DNA from 3 places in the Streptomyces sp. f51 genome. Region 1 is predicted to be linked to each of the others. Evidence: riboswitches for the same ligand, from Rfam matches in the RefSeq annotation. Region 1 holds a riboswitch; each other region holds the start of a gene.
The links. Region 1 has a riboswitch for thiamine pyrophosphate ahead of WJM95_RS24115 (thiamine ABC transporter substrate-binding protein). Riboswitches for the same ligand answer to the same signal wherever they lie in the genome.
Positions count from the first base shown of each region.

Region 2: linked by a shared signal. The riboswitch ahead of WJM95_RS01345 (cytosine permease) and the one ahead of WJM95_RS24115 (thiamine ABC transporter substrate-binding protein) in region 1 are both predicted to bind thiamine pyrophosphate.
Region 3: linked by a shared signal. The riboswitch ahead of thiC (phosphomethylpyrimidine synthase ThiC) and the one ahead of WJM95_RS24115 (thiamine ABC transporter substrate-binding protein) in region 1 are both predicted to bind thiamine pyrophosphate.

Region 1 is NZ_CP149798.1:5,497,643-5,507,976, forward strand. Features, by position in the region: gene WJM95_RS24080 (phosphatidate cytidylyltransferase) at 1-410, shown strand, start outside; gene WJM95_RS24085 (hypothetical protein) at 478-741, opposite strand; gene WJM95_RS24090 (DUF6233 domain-containing protein) at 738-1,088, opposite strand; gene WJM95_RS24095 (carboxymuconolactone decarboxylase family protein) at 1,274-1,747, shown strand; gene WJM95_RS24100 (GYD domain-containing protein) at 1,919-2,239, shown strand; gene WJM95_RS24105 (N-acetyltransferase family protein) at 2,268-2,768, opposite strand; gene rlmN (23S rRNA (adenine(2503)-C(2))-methyltransferase RlmN) at 3,012-4,118, shown strand; TPP riboswitch at 4,212-4,317, shown strand; gene WJM95_RS24115 (thiamine ABC transporter substrate-binding protein) at 4,439-5,497, shown strand; gene WJM95_RS24120 (iron ABC transporter permease) at 5,650-7,248, shown strand; gene WJM95_RS24125 (ABC transporter ATP-binding protein) at 7,249-8,325, shown strand; gene WJM95_RS24130 (LAETG motif-containing sortase-dependent surface protein) at 8,398-9,042, opposite strand; gene WJM95_RS24135 (Rossmann fold nucleotide-binding protein) at 9,230-10,334, opposite strand, start outside.
Region 2 is NZ_CP149798.1:290,536-300,869, forward strand. Features, by position in the region: gene WJM95_RS01300 (LysR family transcriptional regulator) at 1-198, shown strand, start outside; gene WJM95_RS01305 (DinB family protein) at 244-753, shown strand; gene WJM95_RS01310 (adenosine deaminase) at 741-1,805, opposite strand; gene WJM95_RS01315 (VOC family protein) at 1,915-2,307, opposite strand; gene WJM95_RS01320 (phosphatase PAP2 family protein) at 2,618-3,460, shown strand; gene WJM95_RS01325 (sodium-dependent transporter) at 3,477-4,529, shown strand; gene WJM95_RS01330 (hypothetical protein) at 4,540-5,061, opposite strand; gene WJM95_RS01335 (phospholipase) at 5,197-6,564, opposite strand; gene WJM95_RS01340 (alpha/beta hydrolase) at 6,768-7,589, opposite strand; TPP riboswitch at 7,811-7,905, shown strand; gene WJM95_RS01345 (cytosine permease) at 7,897-9,297, shown strand; gene thiD (bifunctional hydroxymethylpyrimidine kinase/phosphomethylpyrimidine kinase) at 9,371-10,168, shown strand.
Region 3 is NZ_CP149798.1:3,656,946-3,667,279, reverse strand. Features, by position in the region: gene WJM95_RS16040 (cupin domain-containing protein) at 24-341, shown strand; gene WJM95_RS16035 (DUF5326 family protein) at 507-719, shown strand; gene WJM95_RS16030 (helix-turn-helix domain-containing protein) at 1,252-2,010, shown strand; gene WJM95_RS16025 (SsgA family sporulation/cell division regulator) at 2,112-2,549, shown strand; gene WJM95_RS16020 (YibE/F family protein) at 2,632-4,161, opposite strand; TPP riboswitch at 4,233-4,389, shown strand; gene thiC (phosphomethylpyrimidine synthase ThiC) at 4,382-6,202, shown strand; gene WJM95_RS16010 (VOC family protein) at 6,291-6,686, opposite strand; gene WJM95_RS16005 (LysR substrate-binding domain-containing protein) at 6,875-7,819, shown strand; gene WJM95_RS16000 (VWA domain-containing protein) at 7,816-9,315, shown strand; gene WJM95_RS15995 (hypothetical protein) at 9,478-10,334, opposite strand, start outside.

The DNA.
Region 1 (10,334 bases):
GCCCGAGCCGCGTGCTGACCTTCCTGCTCCTGACGGTCGTCAGCGACACCGGGGCGTACGCCATCGGCTGGCGCTTCGGCAAGCACAAGCTGGCCCCGCGGATCAGCCCCGGAAAGACCCGCGAGGGTCTGTTCGGAGCGGTCTCGTTCGCGATGGTGGCGGGTGCGCTGTGCATGCAGTACCTGATCGACGACGGCACCTGGTGGCAGGGTCTGGTCCTCGGCCTCGCGGTCGCGGCCAGCGCCACGCTCGGTGACCTCGGCGAGTCCATGATCAAGCGGGACCTGGGCATCAAGGACATGGGCACGCTGCTGCCGGGCCACGGCGGCATCATGGACCGGCTGGACTCCCTGCTCCCGACGGCTCCGGTCGTCTGGCTGCTGCTGGTCCTCTTCGTCGGATCCGGCTGATCGTTTTTCCGCACGCGCTTACGACCCTCGTATCCGCGAGGCACCGCCACGACACCACCCCTTCGGGTCATCCGATCACCTCACCGTGATCCCCGTGACCCGGAGGGGTGGTGTCGTAGGTGCGGGGTCCGCCGCCCTGCCACTCCACCCACTGCGGGTCGTCCAGGTGGTCCCACGCGTCGGGCAGGCCCGCGCGGCGCAGGAACTCGACCACGTCGGCGTCGCTGTGGGCGATGCCGGCGCTCCGCCCGCCGATCGTCACGCGACGGCCTCCGGCGGCGGCCGGGCGGCCGACGACGATGGGCGCGGTGGGGATGTGTTCGTGGTTCACAGGACACCCAGATCCGTGTCGGGGCGGCAGTACGGGCATGCCGTGACGCCGTCTTCGGTGATCGCCCGCAGGGCCTGCTCACGGGCGAGCGGCTTCGTGTTCTTCCCCGCCAGGCCGCAGTCGTCCGTGTGGACGGCGTCCGGGCCCGCGCTCGTACCGCCACCGGCCGCCCGGTGCATCGCGAGCTTCCAGCCGCGCGGCGCCGGGGGAGACGTATGGGCCGCACGGGTGGCGGCGACCTCCTGGCGCTCCAGCTCGGCGATGGTGTCGTCGGTGCGGCGCAGTTGCCAGAGCAGCCAGGCGCGGACGCTGCGCAGGTGCTGTAGGCGGGACACTTTTTCGGACACATATTCGATTCTAGGCCCTGGTGGGAGGTCCCGACAGCATCCGGAGTGTGTCCGTTCTCCTTCCCGGAGGGGCGCCTCCCCCTGCTCCCCCCGGAGGAGACGCAGGTCACATCCGGGCCGGTCACATCCCGCCGGGCCGTTCCGTCATCCAGGTGTAGCCACGACAACGACCCAGGGAGCGCACCATGGAAGCTCGTCTCAGCCTCTTCGCCGACCCGGTGGCGGCCAAGGTCATGAAGCACATCGTCGCCGCGGGCAGGCCGCTCGCGGACTCGACGCTGCCGCACGCGACCCAGGAACTGGTGAAGCTCCGAGCCAGCCAGATCAACGGCTGCGGGTTCTGCACCGACATGCACAGCAAGGACGCCGAGGCCGCGGGGGAGACCTCCGTGCGCCTCAACCTGGTCGCGGCCTGGAGGGAGGCGACCGTGTTCACCGACGCCGAGCGCGCCGCCCTGGAGCTGACGGAGCAGGCCACCCGGATCGCCGACGCGGCCGGTGGCGTCACCGACGAGTGCTGGGCGAACGCCGCCAAGCACTACGACGAGGCGCAGCTCGCCGCGCTGGTGTGCTGCATCGCGCTCATCAACGCCTTCAACCGCGCGAACGTGATGATCCAGCAGCCCGCGGGCGACTACCGGCCCGGCCAGTTCGCGTAACCGGTGATACGTGCCCGGGCGGCCCGGCGGCATCGGCCGTTCGGGCCCGCCCGGGGCGCCCCGGTGGTCGCGGGAGCCGTGCGGGTGAATCCTCCGCTCGCCGATCGGTGGCCGGTGCGGCAGCGGGAAGGTCATCCGCGTACCGCACATGTCACGGGCAGGGAGCACCCGATGCCGAAGTTCCTCATCCAGGCCCGCTACACGCCCGAGGGCGCGAAGGGCTTGCTCAAGGAAGGCGCGAGCGGCCGTCGCGCCGCCGTCGAACAGGTCGTCGCGGGCCTCGGCGGGAGTGTCGAGGCCATGTACTTCTCCTTCGGGGAGGACGACTTCGTGTGTGTCCTCGACTTCCCCGACGCGGTCTCCATGGCCGCCGTCAGTCTCAGCGTCAAGGCGAGCGGCGCGCTGCACACCCGGGCAACGCCGCTTCTCACCCCGGACGAGATCGACGAGGCGGCCCGGCGGCAGGTCTCCTTCCGCCCGCCGGGCGCGTAGCGGGATCCGGCGGGACTCCGGGGCCCGGTCACGAGGCCACCGGACTCCGGCGTTCGATCAGGACGACGTCGCGCCAGGTGCCGTGACGCCGGCCGATGCGTTCGCGCGTGCCGATGACCCGGAATCCCGCGGCTCTGTGCAGGGCGAGGCTGCCGGTGTTCTCGGGGAAGACGCCCGACTGGATGGTCCAGATGCCCGCGGCCTCGGTCGAGGCGATGAAGGTGTCCAGGAGGGTGCGGCCGATGCCCCGGCCGCGCGCGTCCGGACGTACGTACACGGAGTGCTCGACGACACCGGCGTACGCGCGGCGGTCCGAGACCCGCGCCGCGGCGACCCAGCCGAGCACGCTGCCGGGGGCGTCCGTGGCGTCCGGAGTCTTCAGAGTCTCCAAGGCGACATAGCGATGCTGCGAAACCTTGGCCCCGTCGAACTTCTCCCACGACGGAGCCGTGGTCTCGAAGGTGGAGTCGCCCTCCTCGATGTCGTGCCGGTAGATGGCCAGGACCTCGTCCGCGTGCTCGGCCGTCATCGGGGCGACGCGGATCCCGCCGGGACGGCAGCCGTCGGAACGGCCGCCCTGTCCAGGCGTCACGACTTCCTGCTTCGACATCCTTCTATGTTGACGAATGCCGCCTCGAGACGCAACGTCTGTATCGACAGGTGTCAATGCGGTCTGGAACACGGGCAGATGGGACGGGCGTGGGTCCACGGAAGCGCCCCCAACCGGCACCGGCCCGGGCCGGTGCTGTTGATCTGCGACACTGGAAGGGTTATGCCGAAGCCCGGAGAACTCACTTTTGTCGCGCCGCGCGGAGCCAAGAAGCCGCCGCGGCACCTTGCCGATCTCACGCCCGCCGAGCGCAAAGAGGCGGTTGCCGCGATCGGTGAGAAGCCGTTTCGTGCCAAGCAGCTCTCGCAGCACTACTTCGCCCGGTACGCGCACGACCCCGCCGAGTGGACGGACATCCCGGCCGCCTCGCGCGGCAAGCTCCAGGAAGCGCTGCTTCCCGAGCTGATGACGGTCGTGCGGCACCTGTCGACCGACCAGGACACCACCCGCAAGACCCTGTGGCGGCTGTTCGACGGCACGCTCGTCGAGTCCGTGCTGATGCGCTACCCGGACCGGGTCACCATGTGCATCAGCTCGCAGGCCGGCTGCGGGATGAACTGCCCGTTCTGCGCCACCGGACAGGCGGGCCTCGACCGGAACCTGTCGACCGGCGAGATCGTGCACCAGATCGTCGACGGGATGCGCGCGCTGCGCGACGGCGAGATCCCCGGGGGCCCCGCGCGGCTGAGCAACATCGTCTTCATGGGGATGGGCGAGCCGCTCGCCAACTACAAGCGGGTGGTCGGCGCGATCCGTGCCCTCACCGACCCGGAGCCGGACGGGCTGGGGCTGTCGCAGCGCGGTATCACCGTCTCGACGGTCGGCCTGGTTCCCGCGATCAACCGGTTCTCGGACGAGGGCTTCAAGTGCCGGCTCGCGATCTCGCTGCACGCCCCGGACGACGAACTGCGCGACACCCTCGTCCCCGTGAACACGCGGTGGCAGGTGCGCGAGGTGCTGGACGCGGGCTGGGGGTACGCGGACAGGTCCGGGCGCCGTCTGTCCATCGAGTACGCCCTGATCCGCGACATCAACGACCAGGCGTGGCGTGGTGACCGGCTCGGACGGATGCTCAAGGGCAAGCCCGTGCATGTCAACCTCATCCCGCTGAACCCGACCCCGGGCTCGAAGTGGACCGCCTCGCGGCCCGAGGACGAGAAGGCGTTCGTCGAGGCCATCGCGGCCCACGGCGTCACCGTGACCGTCCGGGACACCCGGGGCCAGGAGATCGACGGAGCGTGTGGTCAGCTCGCCGCGACCGAGCGGTAGGCTGAACCGAGTCGGTCCCCCGCCTGTCGCGGGGTCCGGCGCCGCCGCGGCCGGACGGTTCACCGTCCGGTGACGGCACCGTCCGACATCTTCATATTCCGACAGGGGAGCGCCACAGCGCTGAGAGTGCGGGACAGACCGCAGACCCTCTGAACCTTGCCCAGGTCATTCTGGGTAGGAAGTTCGGTCGTTACTCAAGCTGTTGCGCCCTGCCCGGGAACCGTCAGAGGTCCCGGGCAGGGCCGCGTCTCTTCCTGGTCACCCAGGAGGAATCAGTGAGCATCACCACCACCGTCAGCGGCGGCAGAAGGTTCGCCGTCATGGCCGCCGGCCTCGGGCTCGTCGCCCTGCCCGCGCTGTCCGCGTGCGGCTCGTCCGGCGCCGCGGGCTCGGGCGACTCGAAGACGGTCACGCTGGTCAGCCATGACTCGTGGGCCGTGTCGAAGAGCGTCCTGGCGGACTTCGAGAAGCAGTCCGGCTACAAGGTCCGCGTCCTCAAGGACGGCGACGCGGGGCAGGCCGTGAACAAGGCCGTCCTGACCAAGGACAACCCCCAGGGCGATGTCTTCTTCGGCGTCGACAACACCCTGCTCTCCCGCGCGCTCGACAACGGGATCTTCCAGCCGTACACGGCCAGGGGCACGGACCAGGTCGAGCCGGCGTACCGGATCGACCAGGACAAGCACCGGGTCACCCCCATCGACACGGGCGACATCTGCGTCAACTACGACAAGGCGTGGTTCGCCCGGCACAAGCTGACGCCGCCGCGGTCCTTCGACGACCTCGTCAAGCCCGCGTACAAGAACCTCCTCGTCACGGAGAACGCCGCCACCTCCTCGCCCGGCCTCGGCTTCCTGCTCGGGTCCGCCGCGCACTACGGCGACGGGGGCTGGGAGAGCTACTGGAAGAAGCTCAAGGCCAACGGCGTGAAGGTCGTGGACGGCTGGGAGCAGGCGTACAACGACGAGTTCTCGGGGTCCGCGGGCGGCAAGAAGGCCAAGGCCGACCGGCCGCTCGTGGTCTCGTACGCCTCCTCGCCCCCCGCCGAGGTCATCTACGGCGACCCCAAGCCCGCCACCGCCCCCACCGGGGTCGCGGACGGCACCTGTTTCCGGCAGGTGGAGTACGCGGGTCTGCTCAGCCACGCCGCGAACGCCAAGGGCGGCAAGGCGTTCCTGGACTTCCTGCTCACCAAGGAGTTCCAGGAGGACATGCCGCTCAACATGTTCGTCTACCCGGTCCGTGAGGGCGCGCGGGTGCCCGCCGAGTTCACGCAGTACGGTCCGCAGGCCAAGGATCCCGAGACCCTGACGCCCGCGAAGATCGCCGCCGACCGCGACCAGTGGGTCAAGTCGTGGACCTCGCTCGTACTGAAGTAGCCGACGCGAAGGCGAAGGCCGGCCGGCCGGCGGGGTCCGGCGCACCGGCCGGGTCCGGCGCACCGGCGGGGCCGGGCGGAGCCGCCGGGCGGCCCGGCGCCGGGCGGGCTCCGCGCCGGGACCGCGCGGGGAACGCGGCACGGTTCGCGCTCATGGCGCTGCCCGTCGCGTTCTTCGCGGTGTTCTTCGCCTATCCCGTCGCGGCGATCGTCTCGCGCGGCCTCCACGGGGACGGCGGCTGGCGGCTCGGCCGGATCTGGGAGGTCGCGACCCGGTCCGACATCCGGCACGTGCTGTGGTTCACCACCTGGCAGGCGCTCGCCTCGACGGCGCTCACGCTGCTGGTCGCGCTCCCCGGCGCGTATGTCTTCGCGCGCTTCGATTTCAGGGGCAAGCAGGTTCTGCGGGCCGTGGTGACGGTGCCCTTCGTGCTGCCGACCGTGGTCGTCGGCACCGCGTTCCTCGCGCTGGTCGGCCGCGGCGGACTGCTCGACGAACTGTGGGGCGTACGGCTGGACACCACGGTGTGGGCGATCCTGCTCGCGCACGTCTTCTTCAACTACGCGGTCGTCGTACGGACCGTCGGCGGGCTCTGGTCGCAGCTCGACCCGCGCCAGGAGGACGCCGCGCGCATGCTCGGCGCCTCACGCCTCGCCGCCTGGCGCAAGGTGACGCTGCCGGCGCTCGGACCCGCCGTGGCCGCCGCCGCCCTCATGGTCTTCCTCTTCACCTTCACCTCGTTCGGTGTGGTGCAGATCCTCGGCGGCCCCACCTTCTCGACCCTGGAGGTCGAGATCTACCGGCAGACCTCCGAGATCTTCGACCTCACCACGGCGGCGGTCCTCACGATCGTCCAGTTCGTGGCGGTCGGCGCGATCCTCGCCGTGCACGCGGCGACCGTACGCCGACGGGAGACGGCCCTGCGCCTGGTCGCCCCCGGCACCACCGCGCGCCGCCCGCGCGGCGCCGGACAGTGGGCCCTGCTCGCGGGCGTGCTGGCGAGCATCGCGGTCCTGCTGGTGCTGCCGCTCGCCGTCCTCGTGCAGCGCTCCCTCGGCGCCCCCGGGTTCGGCTACTACCGGGCCCTGGCCCACGACGACGGAAGCGTCTTCCTCGTCGCCCCCATCGAGGCGGTCGGCAACTCGCTGGAGTACGCGCTCGCCGCCACCGCCATCGCCGTGCTCATCGGCGGCCTGGCCGCCGCCGCCCTCACCCGGCGGGCCGGGCGTCTGATGCGGGGCTTCGACGCGCTGCTGATGCTGCCGCTCGGCGTCTCCGCCGTGACGGTCGGCTTCGGATTCCTGATCGCCCTGGACAAGCCGCCGCTCGACCTGCGCGCGAGCTGGATCCTGGTGCCGCTGGCGCAGGCCCTGGTGGGCGTGCCCTTCGTCGTACGGACCATGCTGCCCGTGCTGCGCGCGGTGGACGGGCGGCTGCGGGAGGCCGCGGCCGTCCTCGGGGCGTCGCCCTGGCGGGTGTGGCGCGAGGTCGATCTGCCGATGGTGCGGCGCGCCCTGCTGATCGCGGCGGGCTTCGCCTTCGCCGTCTCGCTCGGGGAGTTCGGCGCCACCGTCTTCATCGCGCGGCCCGACAACCCGACGCTGCCGGTCGCCGTGGCCCGGCTGCTCGGACGGGCCGGCGATCTCAACTACGGCCAGGCGATGGCCCTTTCGACGATCCTCATGGTGGTCTGCGCGGTGTCGCTGCTGCTGTTGGAGCGGGTACGGACCGACCGGACCGGGGAGTTCTAGATGCTGCTGAGCCTTCAGGGCGCGACCGTACGCTTCGGCGGACAGGCCGTGCTCGACGCCGTCGACCTGGAGGTCGCCGAGCACGAGATCGTGTGCGTGCTCGGGCCCAGCGGCAGCGGCAAGTCCACCCTGCTGCGGACGGTGGCCGGTCTTCAGCCCCTGGACGCGGGCCGGGTGCTGCTGGACGGACGCGACCAGGAACGCGTTCCCGCGCACCGGCGGGGCGTCGGCCTGATGTTCCAGGACCACCAGCTCTTCCCGCAGCGGGACGTCGGCGGCAACGTCGCCTTCGGGCTGCGGATGCAGGGCACGCCGAGGAACGGACAGGCGGCCAGGGTCGGGGAGTTGCTCGATCTCGTCGGTCTGCCCGGAGCCCGGGACCGTGCCGTCGCCTCGCTCTCCGGAGGTGAACAGCAGCGCGTCGCGCTGGCCCGCGCCCTGGCGCCGCGCCCGCGGCTGCTGATGCTCGACGAACCCCTCGGCCAGCTGGACCGCTCCCTGCGCGAACGGCTCGTCGTCGAACTCCGTCAGCTCTTCGGCGAGTTGGGGACGACGGTGCTCGCCGTCACGCACGACCAGGGTGAGGCCTTCGCGCTCGCCGACCGGGTGGTGGTGATGCGGGACGGGCGGATCGCCCAGTCCGGTACGCCCCTCGACGTGTGGCAGCGTCCCGCGGACGCCTTCGTGGCCCGGTTCCTCGGCTTCGACAACGTGGTCGAGGCGACGGTGGGCGAGACGGCGGCCGACACCCCCTGGGGCAGGGTCCCGGTGCCCGAGGGTGCCGCCCAGGGGCCCGGCACGCTCCTCGTACGGCCCGCCGGGGTACGGCTCACGGCCGCCGCGGACGGGCTGCGCTGCACGGTCGCCGCCCGCACCTTCCGCGGCACCCACGTCGCCGTACGGCTTCAGCCCGAGGGCGCGCCCCCGCTGGAGGCGGCGTGCGCCCTGCGCGAGGCGCCGGAGCCCGGGGACGTGGTCGGGGTGGAGTTCGACGCCGCCGAGGTCGTCGTCCTGGGAGGGTCCGGGGCGTCCGGAACGCGGCCCGCCGCGAAGAACCCGGTACCGCGGGCGGGTTGAGCGGAACGTCCGGAAAAGCCGTGTGGCCCGCCCCCTCGACGGGGGCGGGCCACACGGTCGTTCGGATGCGGGTCAGCTCGCCTTCGAGGCGCCACGGCGGCGCATGCCGAAGAAGACCGCTCCGCCACCGACGACGACGAACGCACCGGCGATACCGGCGATCATCGGGGTGTTGGAGTTCGCACCGGTCTCGGCGAGGTTGGACTCACCGGCGGCCGCGGACGGCTGGTTGTCGCCCGGGGTGGCCGGAGCGGCGCTGCTCTCCGACTCCGACGGGCGCGCCGAGTCCGAGGGAGTCGCCGAGGGGGCGGACTCCGACGGCTCCGGGCTCGCCGACGGGGACGGGGACTCCGACTTCGGAGCGCAGGGCTCGGACGGCACCGACTTGACGTCCGTGTCCGAGTTGACGCGGGTCGGGACATCGATGTGGGCCCGGTACTTGCCCCCGGAAACCCAGTCCTCCGTCAGCGTGATGGCGACGGAGGCCTTGCCGTCCTTCTGGCCGGTGACCTCTCCGGAGCCGACCTGCTTGTCTTCGAGGAAGATCGTGACGGTGGCCTTGTTGGCGGTACGGTCCGTGTCGGACACGGTGACGATGGCCTTCGCGCCGTCGCAGGAAGCGACGGCGTCGAAGTCACCGATGTTGCAAGCGAGTGCGTTGCCGGCGACGCCGAGCGCGAGCGCGGCAGAGGCGGAGGCAACGCCGAGGATTCGCACGGAACGTGCGGTGCGTCGAGATATGGACACGATTGCCCTTCACAGGTTGCGCAACTGCGGGGGGTGTAGGGGGATTTGCTGTAATTCATTCCAGCAACAGCACCCCCAGAGGTCTCACAGGTTTATAAGTGCGACCTAAGGGCTGTCAATGCGTAGGCGCCGCCTGGTCGTTGGCTTTATCGAGTCGTTAACCTCCAAGGTGTTTGAGCGCCTGCGGAGCGTCATCGACCCCGTCGACAAGGGCGATGCGCGACTCCATCGCCCGCTCCCTGGCCAGCGCCCTGAGCAGCTCCCAGGCGGGAAATCTCTCGGTCCAGTGCACGCGGTCCACCAGGACCATCGGGGTCGGTTCGCCCTTGGATCCGTAGTAGTTGGGGGTCGCGTTGTCGAAGATCTCCTGTACGGTCCCGGCGGCGCCCGGCAGGAAGACGACGCCCGCGTTCGAGCGGGCCAGCAGGCCGTCCTCGCGGGTCGCGTTGGCAAAGTACTTGGCGATGTGCGCGGCGAAGGCGTTCGGCGGCTCGTGGCCGTAGAACCAGGTGGGCACGCCGATCGAGGGGCCGCCCGAGGGCCAGCGCTCGCGCACCTCGAACGCGGCGCGCGCCCAGTCGGTGACGGACGGCGTGAACGACGGGACGGCTGCCAGCACGCGCAGCGCCTCGTCGAGCATGCCGTCGTCGAACGGGGCCGCGTACGCGCCGAGGTTGGCCGCCTCCATGGCGCCGGGTCCGCCACCCGTGGCGACCATGAGGCCGGAGCGCGCGAGGGTGCGGCCGAGCCGCGCGGCCCCCGCGTAGGCCTCGGTGCCGCGCTCCATCGCGTGGCCGCCCATCACCCCGACCACCCGTACGCCGACGAGGAGTTCGTCGAGCGCGTCCGAGACGGAGTCGTCGTGGAGCGCGCGCACCGTCGAGGCGAATATGTCGCCGTCGGCCTTGGTCCGCTGGAACCAGGCGTACGCGCGGGCGTCGGGCGTCGCCTCGTAGCCGGTGTCCAGCGAGGCGAAGAGCTCGTCGGGGGAGTAGAGGCGGCCGCGGTAGGGGTCGAGCGGGAGGCCGGGTACGGGCGGGAAGACGAGCGCGCCCGAGGCCCGGGCCCGCGCGGCGGCCTCGGGTTCCATCGGGCAGCCGAGGAACACGGCGTCCGTGGTGTCCGAGGAGAGCAACTCCCGTGTACGGGCGGTCAGATCGACGGCCTGGACACGGAATCCGGCGAGTGAACCGCCTGCCGAGACGACCTCGTCGAACTCGGCGAGGGATTCGATCTCACGGTCGTGGGAGACGTGAAGGGGA
Region 2 (10,334 bases), 5.2 Mb from region 1:
CACGAGAGCCTCGGGGTCGCCGTCGTACCGCGCCACTTCGGTCACAAGCCGGAGGCCCGCGACCTCACCGCGCTGCCGTTCAAGGGCGTCTCGGAGGGGTCGTACGAGACGGTCGCGATGCTGCCGCCGCAGGAGGCGACGAGCCCCGCCGCGCGGGCCCTGATGCTCCTGCTCGAAGGTCCCGGGGAAAACGTCTGAGCCGTTGCGGGCGCAGGGACGGGCGCGATGCGCGATGGTGGTCCCATGCTTGCCAAGGACATCCTCATCGACGGATTCGGCCGCGTCAGGGAAGAAGTCCACACCGCTGTCGGCGGCCTCGCTCCTGAGGGCCTCAACGCCCGCCCCGGCGAGGACGCGAACTCGGTCTCCTGGCTGGTCTGGCATCTCACCCGGGTCCAGGACGACCACGTCGCCGACGCCGCCGGGACGGAGCAGGTGTGGCTCACCGGGGACTGGGCGAAGCGCTTCGGGCTCGACCTGCCACGGGCCGACACCGGATACGGCCACACGTCCGCGAAGGTCGCCCGGGTCCGGGTGGAGTCGGGCGACCTGCTGCTCGGCTACTACGACGCCGTCCACGAACGGACCCTGGAGTTCATCGGCGGACTGGCCGCCCATGACTTCGAGCGCGTCGTGGACGAGCGCTGGGACCCGCCGGTGACCCTCGGCGTGCGTCTGATCAGCGTCCTGTCCGACGATCTCCAGCACGTCGGACAGGCCGCCTACGCACGCGGGCTGGTTCAGATGTCGTAGCCGGGGAGCACGACGTCCTCGATGAGGGCCGTGCGCTCGTCGAAGGGGATGAACGCGCTCTTGACCGCGTTCACCGTCACGGTCCGCAGGTCCTCGAGACCCCAGCCCGCCTCCTCGACGAGCAGCGACATCTCCCGGGTCATGGTCGTCCCCGACACCAGCCGGTTGTCGGTGTTGAGGGTGACGCGGAAGCCGAGGTCGCGCAGGGCGGTGATGGGGTGGTCGGCGATGGACGTCGCCGCGCCGGTCTGGAGGTTGGACGTCGGGCACATCTCCAGGGCCATCCGGCGGTCGCGCACCCAGCCCGCGAGGCGGCCGAGCTTGCCGTCCACGATGTCCTCGGTGATCCGGACGCCGTGACCGATGCGCTGGGCGCCGCAGACCTGGAGCGCCTGGTGGATGCTGGGCAGACCGTGCGCCTCGCCCGCGTGGATGGTGAACGGGACGCTCTCGCGGCGCAGGTGCTCGAAGGCGGCCAGGTGGTCGGCGGGCGGGAAGCCGTCCTCGGCACCCGCGATGTCGAAACCGACGACCCCGGCGTCCCGGAACGCCACCGCGAGGTCCGCGATCTCGCGGGTCCGGTCGAACATCCGCATGCCGCACAGCAGGGTCCCGACGCGTACGGGGGTGCCCGCGGCGGCCGCCTTCGCCATACCGGCCGCGAGGCCCTCCTGCACCGCCTCGACGACCTCGGGCAGGGTCAGCCCGCCGTTGACCATGAGCTCGGGCGCGTACCGCACCTCGCCGTAGACGACACCGTCCTCGGCCAGGTCGAGGACGTACTCCTCGGCCGTGCGCAGCAGGCCCTCGCGGGACTGCATCACGGCGAGGGTGTGCTCGAAGGTGGCTATGTAGCGGACCAGGTCGCCGGAGTTGGCGGCCTCGTAGTACCAGTCGGCCAGTTCCCGCGGGTCCGTGGTGGGCAGGGTGTGGCCGACGGTCTCCGCGAGCTCGACCAGGGTGGCCGGGCGGAGGCCGCCGTCGAGGTGGTCGTGCAGGACCGCCTTGGGCAGGCGGCGGATCGTGTCGATGTCGATGCGGGGCGCGGTCATGTGCGGTGTTCCTCGGCAGGTGGGTCGGAGCGGGAGGTGGAGGGGTGAGCGGCCGTACGGGAGCCTGCGGGACCGTACGGAAGGGTGCGGGACCGTTCGGGCGGTCAGGTCAGCCCGCGGGCTGGAGCAGGTCCCAACGGTTGCCGTACAGGTCCTGGAAGACGGCGACCGAGCCGTACGGCTCGTGGCGGGGCTCCTCCAGGAAGGTCACGCCCGCGGCGCTCATCCGGGCGTGATCGCGGGCGAAGTCGTCGGTGTACAGGAAGAAGCCGACCCGTCCGCCGGTCTGGTCGCCGACGCGGCCGCGCTGCGCCTCGTCCTTGGCCCGGGCGAGCAGCAGCCCGGTTCCGCCGCCGCCCGTACCCGGCTCGACCACGACCCAGCGCGAGCCGTCGGGCCGCGCGGTGTCCTCGACGAGGTGGAAACCGAGGGCTTCGGTGTAGTGGCGGATGGCCTCGTCGTAGTCGTCGACGACGAGGGTGACCAGGGCGATGCGTCTCATCGGGCTCTCCAGGGTTATACGTAACACGTAGGGTACGACATTCCCCGGCACGCCTCGCGGACCGGTCGCGCTCGCCACGCCGCTCACGGCCCGGCGGCAGGAAACCGATCTTCGCCGGGCGATACGGGAACGATCCCCGCCGCCAATCGTCTACAGTTGTGTAGACGAAATCGACGAGGCAGGCGACGCAGGTGGCGTCGGCGGAGTGTGCCGCCGCGTGCCCGTGTCCGCCGTGGAAAGGGGCCACGCCCATGTCAGCCGTCCCGGGCGTCGCACCCGCGCGCGCGGCCGAGGCCCTCACGGCCCGGCCGTGAAGCGCCACGGCACCAGCGACCTCGCCGCGTCGACCGCGGTGGGGAGTCTGGTCGCGTTCGTGCTGCTGACGCTGATCGTGACCGGTCGCGAGGGCGCTCCCCTGCTCGTCGACTCCCAGCTGGCCTCCTGGTCGGTCGCGCACCGCCCGGACATGGCGCTCGCCCTGGCGCGCGGTGTGACCTACACCGGCACGGGAGCCGTCCCGTACGCCCTGGTCGTGGCGGCCGGTCTCCTCCTCGGACGGACGACGCGACAGCGGGTCGGCGCCGTGGCCGCCTGCGTGGGCGTGCTGGCGGCCGCACAGGCCCTGCGGTTCACTGTGATGTCACTGGTCGCCCGGCCGCGGCCGCCCGTGGCGGACTGGGCGACCCATGCCTCGGGCTGGTCGTTCCCGTCCGGTCACACCACCACCTCGGCCGTCACCGCGGGAGTGCTCATCTTCGCGGTGATCGCCCGCGCGCCGCAGTCCAGAAGGGCTCTGGTGCTGCTCGTCGGCTGCTGGGCCGTGCTGGTCGGCCTCTCCCGTGTCTACCTGGGCGTCCACTGGTTCTCGGACGTCGTGGGCGGCTGGCTGTTCGCCGTCTGCTGGCTGAGCCTGCTCCTGTACGTCCTCACGCGCTTCCTCCCGTCCACCTACTCCGCGATATCGGCGCCCCGTCTCCGCCCAGGCCCCACGACGGAAGAGCGCCCCGATGCACCGCAAGCAGCGCAAGCACCAGGCCATCACCCAGGTCCCGGTGAGGCCCGTGAAGCCGGCGAACCGGACGAGCCCGGCGACCCCGGCGGCCCCCAGGACCCCCGCGACCCGCACGACGTCCCTCCTCACGCTGCTCCGTAGCCACCTCGGCTGGGCGGTGAGCGGCGCCTATCTGGCCGCCGCGACCGTGCCCGCCCCGGGCCTGTGGCTGCGCCGCACCCACTGGCTCGGCGCCTCCTCGTTACCCGGAATCCCCTTCACGACGGCTCCGTTCCTGCTGTCCCTGGTCCTGTTCACGGCGGGACTGCAAGTGCCGCTGAGCGAACTGCGCGCGCTCGTCCGCCGTCCCACGGCGCTGCTGACGGGCCTCGTCCTGCACCTGGTGGCACCGCTGCTGATCATCCCGGGCGTGGCGTTCGCGCTGCGCCAGTCACCCGACAGCGACGGGGGAAGCGGGCTGGTCACGGCGATGATCCTCATCGTCGCGATGCCGGTGGCGGCCGGGGCCACGGTGTGGACCGGCAAGGGGGAAGGCTGCCAGCCGACGGCGGTGGGCCTGGTCCTGGCGTCCACCCTCGTCAGTCCGCTGACCCTCCCGGTGACACTGGCGGCCCTGTGCCCGCTGCTGCACGGCCCGTACGCGGGCTCGCTCGCGGAGGCGGCCCGTACCGCCGGCAGCGGATTCGCCCTCACGGGGGTACTGCTTCCGTGCGGCGCGGGAATCCTGTGCCGGCTGGTGCTGCCGGGCCGCCCTGCTTCCCTCCTGGTCGGCACGGCGGCTCCCGCGGCGATGCTCGCCTCACTGCTTCTGACCTACGTCAACGCGAGCGGAGCCCTCGGACCGTTCCTCGCGCACCCCGAACCGGTCCTGTTCACCGCCGCCGTGAGCGTCGCGGCCGCCGTCTGCGGACTGTCGTTCGCGCTGGGCCTGGTCACCACCCGCGCCCTGCGCCTCGACGCACCGGCGGGAGCGTCGGTCACCCTGGCCTGCGGCATGAACAACAGCAGCGCGGGCGCCGTCCTCATCACGACGACACTCCCCGACCGGCCGCACGTCCTGCTCCCGGTGCTGGCGTACAGCCTGTTGCAGAAGGCGGCCGCGGGCCGAGTGGTACGCGCGGGCCGCCACCCTCGCCGACCGTTCTCGTCACGGTCATGGGCCGGACGCCGCCATCGGACCGGCAGCCCGGCCCGTCGTGGCCCCCGATGAGCGCACCCGTCTATCTCGCGTGCTCCGCCCGCCGTGCCGCCACGACGAAGGCGTCCACCGCCGCCAGGTACGCCTCGGCGGCACGGCGGAAACCGTCGGCCTCTCGGATGTCGCGCTCGGCTGCGGCAAGGCGGGCGTATGCCTCGCCCGTGGCCCCGTGGACGGCGTTCGCCGCCGCCACCGGACCGGGGTGGCATTCCAGCGAGACGACCGCCAATGCACGCAGGAAGGGGCCGTAGGAGTCACGGAGTTGATCCCGGAGCTCAGCGAGGGAAGCCTGCCGCGCCGCCTGGTCCTCGACATCCAGATACTTGGGGATCCGGCGGTACAGAATCCCCATGTCGTTGGCCTCCTGGATGAATTCCAGCTGCGTAGCCCTGCGCGCCTCGCGTTCTCGGGCGACGTGCTCGGCCTCGGCGGTGGCCTGGGCCTGGACACGAGCGGCCTGCGCGTTGCCCTTGCTGGTGACCCAACTGGCGACCACCGCCGTGCCGGCGGTCAGTACGGCCACCCACAACGCACCGTTGTCCATGACTCGAAGTGTGTGGCACCTCTGGTCAGTTGCCTAGTGCGCGAGGAGTTGCCCAGCCCGTTCGGCCGCGGCGCGAGCCCCACGTCGTCGATGCGTCCGGGCGCGGACTCCGTGGGACTCCCGGCCTCCTCCCCGCTACGGATACACGTACGTGTTCAGCGTGTTCACCGCCGACATCGGGTTGCCCAGGTCGTAACGGTCCACGGCCAGGTAGTTGGGCTTCTTGCGGGCGGCCGGTTCGCAGAAGCGGCGGGCGCGGTCCGCGAGTTTGGTGTTGTCCGTGCTCGCGGTCCCGGACATGGTGGCGTCGCGGAAGTGGTTCATGACGAAGAGGGGCCGGAAGCCCGGCTCGGTGCGCGTGAGCGGTACGTTCGTGTCCGCGCCGTACCAGCGGCTGTAGCAGGACCAGTCGGAGGAGCCGAGGCCCGAGCCCATGGACCAGTAGTTCTCGACGGTCCACTCGCGCTGGTACATGACGCCGAAGCTGTCCCGGGTCAGTCCGGCGGACTCGTCGGAGGCGCGGCTGTGGTCGGTGAAGATGAGCAGGCGGTGCCCGGCGGCGGTCAGGTCGGCCAGCTTCGGCCAGCCGTGCTCGCGCACGCCCGTCTGATCCGGCCGGTACAGCACGTCGGACAGGCCGTTCACCCGGGCGAGCTCGGCGCGCAGGACGCCGGGATCGACGTAGTCCTCCAGGAACACGGTGACGAACTGGTCCGGGTGCTGCTTGAGGAAGTCGACCATGCGCTGGAGGTCGACCCAGAGCGCCACCGGCTTGCTGACCAGGGTGCAGCTGTCGTGGCAGAGGATCGCGCCGTCGGGCGTCTGGTGCAGGTCGAGCATGAACCCTCGCACACCGTCGGCGAGTTGCTGGTTGATGCCGCGGCTCTGATTCGGGAAGAAGTTGACGAAGGGCGGGGCGAATCCGCCGTCCACGCCGTTCGCGTAGGCGTTGTGGGCGGTCAGGAACGTGACCTGGTCCAGCGTGCGCTGGTCCTGGGCCGGCATCGGCCGGGTCTGGGGCGTGACCGGGGTGAGGTACCAGGAGGCGAGGCTGCCCGGCGAACCGATCGCCAGCTGGGCCGGGTAGTTGGAACCCGAGGGCTTGTCGGTGACGGTCAAGTAGCTGTTCGTTCCGGGGACTTTGAGTGTGTACTGGTCGGCGCCGCTCGGCGTCACCTCCCAGGCCGCGTCGGCGCTCGTACAGGCGACGGTACGGGCCTGGTCGCCCGAGCGGCCCAGACAACTGCCCGCGGTGTCGGCGCTTTCGAGCACGGAGGAGGAGCCGCTCTGGCGGAGGGTCCACTGCTGGTGGTCCTCGTTGCCCCTCGGGTTGTGCTGGACGACCGCCCCCGAACTGTCGGCGGCGTTCAGTCCCGTGACGGCGCTCTGGACGTAATAGGCGCCAGGGGCGGGGACTTCGGCGGCGCCGGCGGGCGCGGGGACGGCGAATACGGATCCCAGTACGGCGGTGGCGGCGAGCAGGGAGCGTCGGCTCGGTCTCATGGCACGTGATCCCTTCCTGTGGGGAGCATGAGCATGCCATGCAGACATACGCCGGTGGGCATCGGCGGACAGCCGGGGTACATATCGCGTCAACGGGCGTCGGTGAGGGCAGGAGCACGGGTCGCCGCAGCGTTCACGGCGTCCTGTCTACCGTCAACACGGCGCCACCGCACCGCAGTTGGCGATTCCGTGAGGTCAGGGGGCTAGCGCGTGCCGGGGTGCTCGATCCGGGTGACGAAGGCGGCGAGGTCGGCGACCACCCGTTCGGGCTGCTCCCAGTGGACGGAGTGCCCGGTCTCCGCGTAGGCGAGGAATTCGGCGCCGTGGACCGCGTCCAGAATGGTCTGCTGGTCCTCGCGCGGCAGGAACTCGTCCTGTTCACCCCAGATGACGAGCGTGGGCACCAGGATGCCGCCGAGGGTCGCGCGGAGATCGGTGTCGAGGAGACCGCGGGCGGTGTCCTTCCACACGTGCGCGGGCGGCTTCAGGTTCTCCTCGATCATCGTCTCGACGAACCCCCGGGCGATCGGCCGGGCCACCGTGTCCGCCAGGAAGTCCTCCACGAAGGCGCGCGGCACGGGATCGGACAGGGTCTCCATGGCGCTCACCAGTCCGGTGACGGCCGGTTTGTCCGCGAGAGTGCCGGGGACGCCGAGCAGCACCAGTCCGGCGATGCGGTCCGGATGGCTGCCGGCGACGATCCGGGCCGGTACGCCGCCGCTGGACGCCCCGACCAGGACGGCGCGGGGGACGTCCACGGCGTCCAGGAACGCCACCAGGTCGGCGGCGAAGTCGTCGGGCGCGTAGCCCTCCGGCGGCCGGTCGGCGTCGCCGTGCCCGCGCTGCGTGGGCGCGTAGCCGTGCAGGGACGCCGGCAGGCGCCTCAGCAGGGGCTCGAAGGACCACCAGGAGTCGGCCAGACCGTGCACGAAGACGACCGGCGTACCACTGGGGTAGCCGGCTTCGGCGTACGGGAGGGCGAGCCCTTCCCGCACCTGCGCGGACTTCAGGGAGATCACGGTCACGGCACCCTGCCTCCTTCCACCCGGCCACCGGTGTCCGGGAACCCGGGAGCGGAGCACGAGCGGCGATCACTTCCGACAGTACCGAGCGGCGGCACGCGCCGCGCTGCGAACCGGTCCGCCCGCACCGTTCGAATGAACCGGAGTACGCGCGGGCGCACGCCGGTCCTGGTCGGTGAGGACCCGCTCCCGCTCCGTCGCCGGGAACGGTTAGGGTGTCCGTCGTACCGGACACGGGGTGCCCCGTCCGAGGGCTGAGATCACACCCGTCGAACCTGAACCAGTTCGTACTGGCGGAGGGATGTCTTCCATGCCATTGGCGCATGTTTCCGGCGGGCTGCCCGCCGACGGCCGGCCCGCCGTCTTCGACGGGCGGATGCCCGCGGCACCCGGCGACCTGCGGGTGGAGGGGCACGGCATCGAGCCGGTCCCCGAGAGCAACCGGTACGGCGGCGCCGGCCGCCTGTTCACCGTGTGGTTCGCCCCGAACCTGACGATGACGGGCGTGTTCACCGGCACCATCGGGATCGCGCTCGGCCTGGACTTCACCACCGCCCTCGCGGCGGTCGTCCTCGGGACCGTGCTCGGCGCGCTGCCGACCGCCGCTCTCAGCACCTGGGGCGGACTCACCGGCACCGGCCAACTCCCGCTCGCACGGCTCGCGTTCGGCCGGGCGGTGGTCCTGCCCGGCACGCTCCAGTGGCTGTCCTCGGTCGCCTGGGACGCGTTGATCGGCCTGTTCGGGGGCGATGCGCTGGCGCGGCTGTGCGGCTGGCCGTTCTGGGTCGGCGTGCTCGTCATGATGCTGGCCCAGGGCGCTCTGGGGGTTCTCGGCTACGAGGCCATCCACCGCCTCCAGATCGTCATGACGTTCGTGCTCGCGGTCGCCTTCGCGGTGATCGCCTGGCGGATGCTCGACGGGGTCCACCCCGCGACGACCGGATCCGCGGCCGGTGCCGACCGCGCGGGCGCGTTCGTGCTCACCAGCACCATCGCCCTGAGCCTGTCGCTGTCCTGGGCGCCGTACGCGTCGGACTTCAGCCGCTATCTGCCCCGTGGCACGTCCCGCCCGAAGATGTTCTGGTGCACCCTGCTCGGGCTGGTCACGTCGTTCGTCGCCGTGCAGGTCCTCGGTCTGTGGGGTGCGTCGGTGCTGACCGACCAGACGGCTGCGGGCGTGGACGCCCTGCTGGGCGGCGGTGCCGCCGGCGCGTTCGGGCTGCTGGCGGTGGCACTGGCCGCGGTGTGCAGCAACGCGATGAACGACTACAGCGGTTCCCTCGCCCTCCAGACGCTCGGTGTCCGGATACCGCGTCCGGTGGCCGCCGCCCTGGCCGCCGCGCTCGGCTTCCCGCTGGTGCTGTGGATGCACGCCGCCGACACCACGGCGCGGTTCCAGAACGTGCTGCTGTTCGTGGGCTGTTGGATCCCCGGGTTCGTCGCGATCGTGGTCGTCGACTGGATCGCCCGCAGGCGGGAGCGCGGCGGCGCCCCGCTCGACATCGCCGCCGAGACCGCCCCGCCGCGCTCCGGACCGATCTCGCTCGTGGCGTTCGCCGGGGCGTTCGGCGCGGCCGTGCCGTTCATGGACACGAGCCTGTACGTCGGACCGGTCGCCGACGCACTGCACGGAGCCGACCTCTCCTACTACGTGGCGTTCCTCGTCGCCCTCGCCCTGTACGCACCGCTGCGGTTGCGCCGTCGCGCCTGAGGGCCACCCCGCCCGTCGCCCAGCCGGCCGGGGGCCCGTGCGCCCGCGGCCGTACCCGAGAGGAACACCTCGCATGACCACACCGCCCCGCGTCCTGACGATCGCCGGATCCGATTCCGGCGGAGGCGCAGGAATCCAGGCCGACTTGAAGACCATGCTCGCGCTGGGCGCTCACGGGATGAGCGTGCTCACCGCCGTGACGGCACAGAACTCCGTGGGCGTGCAGGGGGCTTGGGAGCTGTCCGAGGACGCGGTGCGGGCCCAGTACCGCAGTGTGGTCGACGACATCGGCGTGCAGGCCGTCAAGACGGGGATGCTCTCGTCGCCCGGACTGGTCACCGCCGTCGCCGAGTTGCTCTCCGACGTGGGCGCCCCGGTCGTCGTGGACCCGGTGAGCGTCTCCAAGCACGGGGACCGGCTGCTGGCCGACGACGCGCTCGACGCCGTACGGACCCGGCTGCTGCCGCGGGCGACGGTGGCCACCCCGAATCTCGACGAGGTCGCCCAGCTCACCGGGGTGGAGGTGAGCGACGAGGCGGGTATGCGCCGGGCCGCCGGGGTGCTGCTCTCCTTCGGCCCGCGCTGGGTACTGGTGAAGGGGGGTCATCTGCCGGGCCAGGCCGTCGATCTGCTCACCGACGGAACCGACGAGCACTGGCTGCGCGCGCCGCGTCACGACAACCGGCACACGCACGGAACGGGGTGCACGCTGGCCTCGGCCGTCGCGGTGGGACTGGCCGAGGGCCTCGCGGTACCGGAGGCCGTACGGCGGGCGAAGGCGTACGTGACCGCGGCGATCGAGGCCGGTTTCGCGCTCGGGGCCGGCATCGGTCCGGTGGACCACGGGTGGCGACTGCGCGGGACCGGCTGACCCCGGCGCGGCCCGAGGTCCGAGACCGGAAGCCCGACTCGCGTCGCCCGACGCGCGACGCCGTACTCGCGCCGCACAGCGCCCAGCCACCGACACCTGACGCGCACGCAAGGCCGGCCCCGCGCCGCGCAGCCCCCAGCTTCCGACGCCTGGCTCCCGGCGCCCG
Region 3 (10,334 bases), 1.8 Mb from region 1:
GTGCACGAGAGCGGACGAGGGCGATGAAGGCATTCCGGCTGGATGAACTGGAGGCGGAACGCGCCGCCAACGACGGTGCGTACCTCCAGTTTCTGCGTGAACGGAACATGTCGGTCGGGCTCTACGCGCTCGACGCGGGTTCGTTCGACCCGCAGAAACCGCACGGCCAGGACGAGGTGTACTTCGTGGCCAGCGGGCGGGCGTCGATCACGGTCGGCCTGGAGACCACTCAGGTGGCCCGGGGCAGCGTCGTCTACGTACCGGCCGGGGTGGCCCACAAGTTCCACCACATCACGGAGGATCTGCGGGTCCTGGTGATGTTCTCTCCGCCCGAGAGCTGACCGCGCGTCTCAGGGTTCCCTAGGGGGACGGTCAGGGGAGGACAAGGGGTGCGAGGCCACCGCGCGGCCCCCTGCGCCGCCTAGCATCGGATGCGAGACACCAGAGAGCCCGGAATCAGAGTCCCGGCGTCGGGACCGCGGGCGAGGAGAGGTAAGGACAGGGCGATGCAGGAGATCTTCAGCGGTATGCCGTGGTGGGTGAAGTGGGTCGCGGTGCCGGTCATCGCCCTGGTGGTGTTCGGAGGTCTGATAGCGACCGTCGTCGGGTTCGTCATCGGCCTGCTCTTCAAGCTGCTCGTCTTCGTCGCGCTGGTCGGCGGGCTCATCTTCGTCGTGCGGAAGTTCATGTCGGGTTCCTCCTCGCGCAGCGACTGGTGAGGCGCGAGAGGGTGAGCGGCAGGTAACGGCGAAGGGGGAAAGGGAACCCAAGGTTCCCTCGGCAGGGGGAAGTTTTCCGGTGAGGCCGCGTATATGCGGTGACGGGCCGTTAGAGTCCGGAACCCGACGCGGGGCCGACCCCGCGGGCAGCGCACAGCCCCCTCCCGTGATTCCCCGCACGGGCGGTCCTCCTCGCTCTTCGGAGTGCCCCTTGGCCACGGTCGACACCGCACCCGTACCATCCGTCGCTCCACCCTTCCGGCGACCGGGCACGCCCGCGGCGGCACGCGTTCCACCGGTCCAGCCGCGTAGCTCGCCGGGGGAGCCACCGCCCTCCCGCGGCCCGTCGGCATCCCCCAGGGAGCCGGCGCCGCCCCGGACCGCGACGGTGGAGGAATCCGCCCGGCGCACCGCGCCGGCGGAAGGGCTCTCCGGGCGCACCAGGCCCTCGGCGGCCCCGAGTTCCCCCTCCGCGCCCGCGAGGACCGCGCGGCCCGCCCGCACCCCCGCCCCGGGGCCCGAAGGCGCTCCCCTGGACTCGCACGCCACCACGCTGATCGGCTCGGTGCAGCGTGCGATGCGTCTGCTGGAGGCCGTCGCCTCGCGTGAGCAGGGCGCCCCCGCCAAACAGCTCGCGCGCGAGGCGGGACTGGCCCTGCCGACGGCCTACCACCTGCTGCGCACGCTGGTCCACGAAGGCTATCTGCGCCGTGACAGCGGGCTGTTCTTCCTCGGCGAGGCCGCCGAGCGGCTGAGCACCAGCGGAGCCCGGCAGAAACGTCGCGGCGCGGTACGGGACACCCTCGCGCACTGGCGCGACATGATCGGCGCCCCCATGTACTACGCGGTCTACCGCGAGGGCGAGATCGAGGTCCTGTGCGTCGTCGACAGCCCGGCGAACCCGGCGGTCCAGGAGTGGGCCGACTTCCGTGAGACCGGGCACGCCCACGCGGTCGGCCAGTGTCTGCTCGCCCAGCTCGACGACAAGTCACGGCGTGACCACCTCGACCGCTACCCGGTGCGGGCGCTCACCCCGTACACGGTGCGTGACGAGGACCGGCTGCTGCGGCGCCTGGAACGGACCGGCCGGATGGAACCGGTGGTCGAGCGGCAGGAGTACGCGCTGGGCACGGTCTGCGCGGCGATCCCAGTCACCGCGGGCGGTTCGGCCGCCGCTGTGGCCTTCTCCCTTCCGTCCCACCAGGGTGACCGCCTGATGCCCGCGGCACGGAGGCTGCACGGTGAGGTCGGACGGCTGCTAGGAACACTCGCCTTCTCTATCAGTATCTGAAAACTCACTCCTTGTAATCCAGCATGCACGTTGAGCAATATTTCCAGCAGTGTCGGGTGGGATGAATCCTGGCCGGTGGACGGCAAACGACGGGGTAGGCGATGCGCGAGTCGGTGCAGGCAGAGGTCATGATGAGCTTCCTCGTGTCCGAGGAGCTGTCCTTCCGCATTCCCGTCGAACTGCGATACGAGACCTGTGATCCGTACGCCGTGCGGTTGACCTTCCATTTGCCCGGCGACGCGCCTGTGACCTGGGTGTTCGGGCGGGAACTGCTGATCGACGGAGTGGGCAGGCCCTGCGGTGACGGCGATGTGCACATCGCTCCGGCCGACCCCGAGGCGCTCGGGGAGGTGCTGATCCGGCTTCAGGTCGGTGGCGATCACGCGCTGTTCCGGTCCGGGACCGCGCCGCTCGTAGCCTTCCTCGACCGCACGGACCGCCTCGTGCCGCTCGGGCAGGAACGCTCCCTCGAAGGATTCGACTCATCGCTCGACGCGGTGCTCGACCGCATCCTCACCGAGGAACAGAGCGCGGGCTGACACCGGGGCCGGCCCGGAGCGGCGTAACGCTTCCTCGCAAGGCCCGCCGACGCAGGATGGTTTCAGCACTTTCCTCGGGCGGTCAGTGCTTGCGACGACGTCCCTTGCCGGCGCGTGCCGGGGGCCTGGCCGCCGCGGTCTGAGCGGGGACGCTCGCGCCCCCGTCGCGGTCCGCGGCGACCACCAGGGCGGCGAGCGCCGTCGTCACCGGTACGGCGGCCACCAGACCGATCGAACCGACCAGCGTGCGCACGATCTCCTCGGCGACCAGCTCGCTGTTGGCGACGGTGCCCACGCTGCTCTGCGCGATCGAGAAGAGCAGCAGCAGCGGCAGCGCGGCGCCGGCGTAGGCCAGGACGAGTGTGTTGACGACGGACGCGATGTGGTCGCGGCCGATACGGATGCCCGCGCGGTACAGACCGCGCCAGCCCATCGTGGGGTTCGCCTCGTGCAGTTCCCAGACCGCGGAGGTCTGCGTCACTGTCACGTCGTCCAGGACACCGAGTGAACCGATGATGACGCCGGCCAGCAGCAGGCCGCTCATGTCGATGGACGGGTACAGGCCGTGGATCAGGCCGGTGCTGTCGTCGGTGTTGCCGGTCAGCACGGCCCAGTCGATGAAGACGGAGCCGAGCAGGCCGATCAGCACCAGGGAGAGCAGGGTGCCGACCACGGCCACGGACGTCCGGGCCGACAGACCATGACACATGTAGAGCGCGATCAGCATGATGGCGCTGGACCCCACGACCGCCACGAGCAGCGGGTTCGAGCCCTGGAGGATCGCGGGCAGGATGAAGAAGTTCAGGATCATGAAGCTGATGGCCAGGGCGACCAGCGCCATGACGCCGCGCATCCGCCCGATCACCACCACGACCAGCGCGAAGATCACGGAGAGCAGCGTCAGGGGCAGCTTCCGGTTCGCGTCCGTGACCGAGTACTGGAGGTCCTTGGGGGCGGAGGGCTCGTACGCGACGACGACCTTCTCGCTCTGGTGCAACTGCCGTGACTGATCCGGCTGGACGATCTCGGTGAACGTGCGGCCCGTGTCCTTTCCGGTGTCGATCCGGACCGTCGCCTTCTTGCAGTCCCCCGCCGCCGGGCGCTGGGCCGCGGAGCCCCCGGCGGCGGAGGTGTCGCCGACCTGGGCCCCCGAGGAGGCGTTCACGGACTTGCAGTCCACCCGGTCGATCCTGGTGACGGTCGCCTGCTGGGTCTGCCGGTCGAAGCCGACACCGGTGCGCTCGTGGGCCGGAGCGCCGCCGGGCCACAGCACCACCAGTCCCACCGCGACCGCGGCCGCGAAGGGGATGAGCACCGCGGCGATGACCTTGCGCAGACGCTGGGAGACGGGTGCTGCCGGACCGTGGCTGTGGGAATGCCCGTGCCCGGCGCTCGGGAGCTCGTCCCGCCCGCGGCGCGGACCAGGACCGTGGCCGTCGCCGGACCCGTGATGGTCGCTCTCGGGCCCGTGCCCGTGCCCCTGTTCATGCCCGTGCCCCGGCCCGTGCTCATGCTCGGGTCCGTTGCCGCGGCCCTGCCCACGGCCGCCGTCGGAGCCGGAACGGCGCGGTGGCTCGGACGGAGAGAACGGGTGCTGGCGGCTGGTCGTCACCGCCCGATCATCGCAAGAACGTCAAGGGCCCTCTGTTCACCGCGCCAAACATGACGCTAGCGTGGAGGCACCTTTGCACACGCGGGAGCTCGGAGCACCGGGCTGAGAGGGCGCTGACCTCCGTCTTCGCGATGTTTCACATGAAACATCGGCGATCGGAAGCCGCTGCGTCGACCGCTGAACCTGTTACCGGGTAATGCCGGCGTAGGGAGTAGGTCTCATGACCGACAAGGATGTACGCACGCCTGCCTTCAACCGGACGGACGGGGTCCCCCCGTCGTCCGAGAACGGCGAGGACAAGCGCTCCATCGGCTGGCACAAGGCGTACGTCGGGGGCACACGCCCCGATCTGCGGGTGCCGGTTCGCCAGGTGCACCTCACCAACGGGCAGTCCGTGACGTTGTACGACACTTCCGGCCCGTACACCGATCCGACCGTCGACACCGATGTGCGCAGGGGGCTGCCGCCACTGCGTGAGAACTGGATCATCGCCCGTGGAGACACCGAGGAGTACGCGGGCCGTCCCGTCCGCCCCGAGGACGACGGGATCAAGCACACGGCCCCACGGGGAGGGCTGCGCAACCTCGACGCGGTCTTCCCCGGCCGGCCGCGTCAGCCCCGCCGGGGACGTGCCGGGCAGGCGGTCACCCAGCTCGCCTACGCGCGGCGCGGCGAGATCACGCCCGAGATGGAGTTCGTGGCGGTCCGGGAGAACGTCGACCCCGAGGTCGTACGGGAGGAGATCGCCGCGGGCCGGGCGGTGCTGCCGGTGAACGTCAACCACCCCGAGATCGAGCCCATGATCATCGGCAAGCGGTTCCTCGTGAAGGTCAACGCCAACATCGGCAATTCCGCGGTGACGTCCTCCATCGAGGAGGAGGTCGAGAAGATGACCTGGGCGACCCGCTGGGGCGCCGACACGGTCATGGACCTGTCCACCGGCCGCAACATCCACACCACACGCGAGTGGGTGCTGCGCAACTCCCCCGTTCCCATCGGGACCGTGCCGCTCTATCAGGCACTGGAGAAGGTCGACGGCCGTGCCGAGGAGCTGACCTGGGAGATCTACAAGGACACGGTCGTCGAGCAGGCCGAGCAGGGCGTGGACTACATGACGGTCCACGCGGGCGTGCGCCTGGCGTACGTGCCGCTCACCGCGAACCGCAAGACAGGCATCGTCTCGCGCGGCGGATCGATCATGGCGGCCTGGTGCCTGGCGCACCACAAGGAGTCGTTCCTGTACGAGAACTTCGAGGAGCTCTGCGAGATCCTCGCCGCGTACGACGTCACCTACTCGCTGGGAGACGGGCTGCGGCCTGGTTCCATCGCGGACGCCAACGACGCGGCGCAATTCGCGGAGTTGAGGACGCTCGGGGAACTCAACACGGTCGCGAAGCGTTTTCAGGTTCAGACGATGATCGAAGGCCCGGGCCATGTCCCGATGCACAAGATCAAGGAGAACATCGACCTTCAGCAGGAGATCTGTGATGAAGCTCCGTTCTATACCCTCGGCCCGCTGACGACGGACGTCGCGCCGGCGTACGACCACATCACTTCCGGCATCGGTGCCGCGATGATCGCCTGGTGGGGCACGGCCATGCTCTGCTATGTCACGCCCAAGGAGCACTTGGGCCTGCCCGATCGAGACGACGTCAAGACCGGCGTCATCACCTACAAGATCGCCGCCCACGCAGCCGACCTCGCCAAGGGGCACCCGGGTGCGCAGGAATGGGATGACGCGCTCTCCGACGCCCGCTTCGAGTTCCGGTGGGAGGACCAGTTCAATCTGGCCCTCGATCCGGACACGGCGCGGGAGTTCCACGACCGGACGCTGCCGGCCGAACCCGCCAAGACGGCCCACTTCTGCTCCATGTGCGGGCCGAAGTTCTGCTCGATGAAGATCAGTCAGAACATCAACGAGCGGTTCGGCGGTGACGTGGCCGACGGCGCCTCCGCCGAGGAGATCTCCGAGGGCATGCTCCAGAAGTCCCGGGAGTTCGCGGAGGCGGGCAACCGCGTGTATCTGCCGCTGGCCGACTGAGCCACCCCACGGGGGCGCGGTCCGGGACGGGGACCCGGACCGCCGCCCTCGACCCGGTCACGGAGCGGGCCCGTCGCCCTCGTCACGGTCACGGCGTGACGTCCTGCGGGTACCAGCGCAGTTCGACGGTGTTGCCGTCCGGGTCCCGGACGTAGACCGAGGTGGCACTGCCTCGCGCGCCGAACCGCTGCACGGGCCCTTCGAGCACGGTGAAGGTTCCCGACGCGATGACCTGGTCCCAGTCCAGCGGTTCCACGGTGAGACAGATGTGGTCGACGTTGGACCCCTCGGGGGCATGGGCCACGAGGTCGATGATGGTCTCCGCGGTGATCCTCACCGACGGGAACGGGGCCTGGCCGCGCCGCCATTCGGCGACGCGTACGGGTTCCAGGCCGAGCAGTCCGATGTAGAAGGCCAGGGACCGTTCGACGTCCTGGACGTTGAGGACCAGGTGGTCGAAGGCCTTCACGCGCACGGTGGTCATGTCGTCTCCAGGTCGACGGCGTGGCGGGAGCCACGCGCTGAGCAGGGCGGGTCGATCACGTCGGCACGGCCGCGCCCGGTTCCTTCCCGCGGGCTGTGCGGACGCCTTCTACGATCCGCCGCGGGGCGGACGCCATCAAGACGTGATCGCTGCACGACTGTTGAGCCAGATTTAACGACGGGGGATTCATGCTGGAGCGACTGGAGACCGAGACCTTTCTGACGCTGGCCGAGGAACTGCACTTCGGCCGCACCGCCGAGCGCCTGCGGATCACGACCGGACGGGTCAGCCAGGTGATCAAGGCACTGGAGCGCCAAGTGGGCGGCCTGCTGTTCGAACGCACCAGCCGTTCCGTCCGGCTCACCCCGGTCGGCCGGCAGCTCGCGGACGATCTGGCGCCCCTGGTCGCCGGGATGGAGGAGGCGCTGCGAAGGGCGGCCGACGCCGGCCGGGGGATCACGGGAGAGCTGCGGGCCGCCTTCCTCGGTGAATGGACCGCGCCCGCACTCCTCAGAGCGGTCGGCCTGTTCGGCGAGCGGCATCCCGACTGCCGGGTCGAGGTGCGGGAGGTCCAGCTGTCCAACTCGCGGGCGAGTCTGCTGGACGGCTCGATCGACGTGCTGCTCGCCTCGTTCCCGTTCGACGGCATGGCCTGTGGTCCCGCGCTGTTGCGGGAGAGCCGGGTCCTGGCCGTCGCGGCAGGTCATCCGCTGGCCGGCGAGGAGCGGCTGTCCCTCGAGGTGCTCGCCGAACACCCCGTGGTGCAGTACCCCGAGGTGACCTCGGTGGGGTTCAAACGCGACCGAACGCCGGATCACACCCCCTCGGGCCGGCCCGTGCCCAAGGGGCCGGTCGGCGGGTCGTTCTCCGAGATGCTGACGCTGGTCGCGATGGGCCGGGGCGTCCTCCCGGTCGGGGAACACTCCCGGCAGTACTACCCACGGCCCGATGTCGCCTACGTCCCCCTCCACGACGCGCGGCCGATCGAACGGGGACTGGTGTGGAGGGAGAGCAACACAAGCGAGCGCCTGCGCGCGTTCGTGCGGGCCGCGACGGACGCGGCGGCCTCTTCTCACCCGCCCGCGTATCGGTCGGATCCACCGGCGGCTTCTGCGGGGAGACTGGGCCCATGACACCGACATCGATGAGCAAGGGCGCCAACCTTCCCGTTGCCGCACGGCAGGTGCGGGTCGTACTCGGCTGGTCCGGAGGCCCCGGAGCGCCGGACGCCGACGCCTCGGCCCTGCTGCTCCGCGCGGACGGACGGGTGCGCGACGACGGTGACTTCGTCTTCTACAACCAGCCCCGGCACGTCTCCGGGGCCGTGCGTCACTCGGGCAAGCGGCGGGAGGGCGAGGAGACGACGGACACCGTCGAGGTGGATCTGCGTGGCCTGGAGCCCGAGATCCAGCGGGTGGTCCTGGGCGCCTCCGCCGACGGGGGCACCTTCGGTGAGCTGTCGGGTCTGCGACTGAGGCTGTTCGACGCCGGGACCGGGGAGGAGCTGGCGTTCTTCGACATGGAGGCGACGACGGAGACGGCCTTCATCGGCGGCGAGCTGTATCTGCGCGGAGATCAGTGGAAGTTCCGCGCGGTGGGCCAGGGGTACGCCTCCGGACTCGCCGGCCTGGCCACCGACTTCGGGATCAGCGTCGACGAGGAGCCGGGCGGCTCCGGGAGCGCGGAGCAGAGGGGAGCGGCCGCCGGAGCCACCTCACCGGCACCCCCGCCCGCGCCCCCGCACGTGCCTTCGCCCCCGACCGCGCCCGTCCCCCCGGCACCCCCGTCGGCTCCCCCGTCCGTCCCGGTGTCTCCACTCCCCCCGGCTCCTCCGGCCCCCGCCCCGGGCGTCGGCTCGGCTCCTCGGCTCGTGAAGGGGGAGGAGCGGTTGCCCCTGGACATGCGCAAGCGGCTCTCCCTGCGCAAGGAGCAGGTGGCGGTCAGTCTGCGCAAGCACGGAGCCGTGGGCGTCAGAGCCCGCGTCATCCTGGTCCTGGACGCTTCCGGGTCGATGTCGTTCCTGTACTCCAAGGGTGTCGTGGCCGACGTGGTGGAGCGGATGGCCGCCGTGGCGGCCCAGCTGGACGACGACGGGGAGATGCAGGCGTGGACCTTCGCGTCGAATCCGGCCCGGCTTCCGGACCTCGCCCTGGGGGACCTGCCGGACTGGCTGGAGCTTCATGTCCGGGTCGGTGAGCTGACCCTGTTCCGGCGGAAGAAGCCGAAGAAGGGCCTGCTGCCGGGGCAGGTGGACATGCGGGCGGTCGGCATCCAGAACGAGGAGCAGAAGGTGATTGCCGAGGTCCGCACCTATGTCCGTGAGCACCCGGCCGCCGATCCCACGCTGGTGCTCTTCTTCTCCGACGGCGGTGTCTACCGCAACAAGGAGATCGAGACGGAACTGCGGGAGGCGGTGGAGGAGCCGGTCTTCTGGCAGTTCGTCGGGCTGGGGCGCTCCAACTACGGCGTGCTGGAGCGGTTCGACACCCTGCCGGGCCGGCGCGTGGACAACGTGGGCTTCTTCGCGGTCGACGACATCAGCGACGTACCGGATCCGGAGCTGTACGACCGGCTGCTGTCCGAGTTCCCCTCGTGGATGAAGGAGGCGCGGCGGCTGGGCATTGTCTGAGACCAGCCCTTGGCCGAAGGACGGTGGAGGACTCCCGCGGGGCGACCGCAGCGCCACCGCGGGGCGGTGTGGTGCGGGCAACGCCGCACCGGCAGCGGTGTGTGGGCCCGCGCGCCCGCGCGGGCCCTCTCCTGCCTCGGACCCGGCCGTCGGCCGGCCGGGTCACTCGGGCTGGTGTTCCGGTCCCCCGAAGTCCGGGCTGGTGAAGTCAGGGCTGGAGAAGCTCGGGCGCGGGCCCGCCGCGGGTCCGCCGTCGGGGCTGCTGAATCCCGGCCGGTCGTACCCGAGGTGGGGTATGCGGCTGGGGGCCGGAGCGGGACGGCCCAGTGCCGCCGAGCCCGGGTCCGCGAGGGCTTCCCGGAGGAACGGCAGGATGCCGCGCTCCAGCAGGGCGTCACGCCAGGCGTCCTTGGCCCGGTTGACCTGCTGGGTCAGCTCGTCGCCCGCTCCGGCCCGCAGGGAGGACGAGCCGTTGCGCAGCGCGGTCAGCAGTAGTCCGGCCGCGGCGACCAGAATGGCGGCCGCCGTGACCGCGCCGAAGACCCAACCGGTGGTCAGAAGGGTTCTGGCGATGGCCGGCTCGGGGTCGAGCATCCTCAGGACATAGCCCACGAGCAGGAATATCACCGCTGCCGTCCCGGCCAGGACCGGGGCGAGCACCGCGACGACGGCGACCGCGCCGGCACCGGCGGTCTCGGTGACCTCTCCGACGGTGGCGGCGAGACCCATGGCGGTCGTGTCCGGCTCGGCGGAGCCGGTTTCCTCGCTCAGTGCCGGGGCGGACCGCGCCGGGCGGCGCAGTTCGCTGCGGATCTTCACATAGTGCGCGTACTCGTCCGACGCGGCCGTCGTGATGAGGGCCGTGGCGTTGAGCGCCATGGTGCGCAGTTGTTCGAGGTTGAGCCGCTGGCCGACAGCGGCGAGTTCCGGGCGGTGTGGTGCGGAGCGCAGCGCCTCATCGAGGATCCGCTCGTATTCCTGGCGGTCCTCGCTCAGCAGGTGCTGCGGAACGCTGTTCA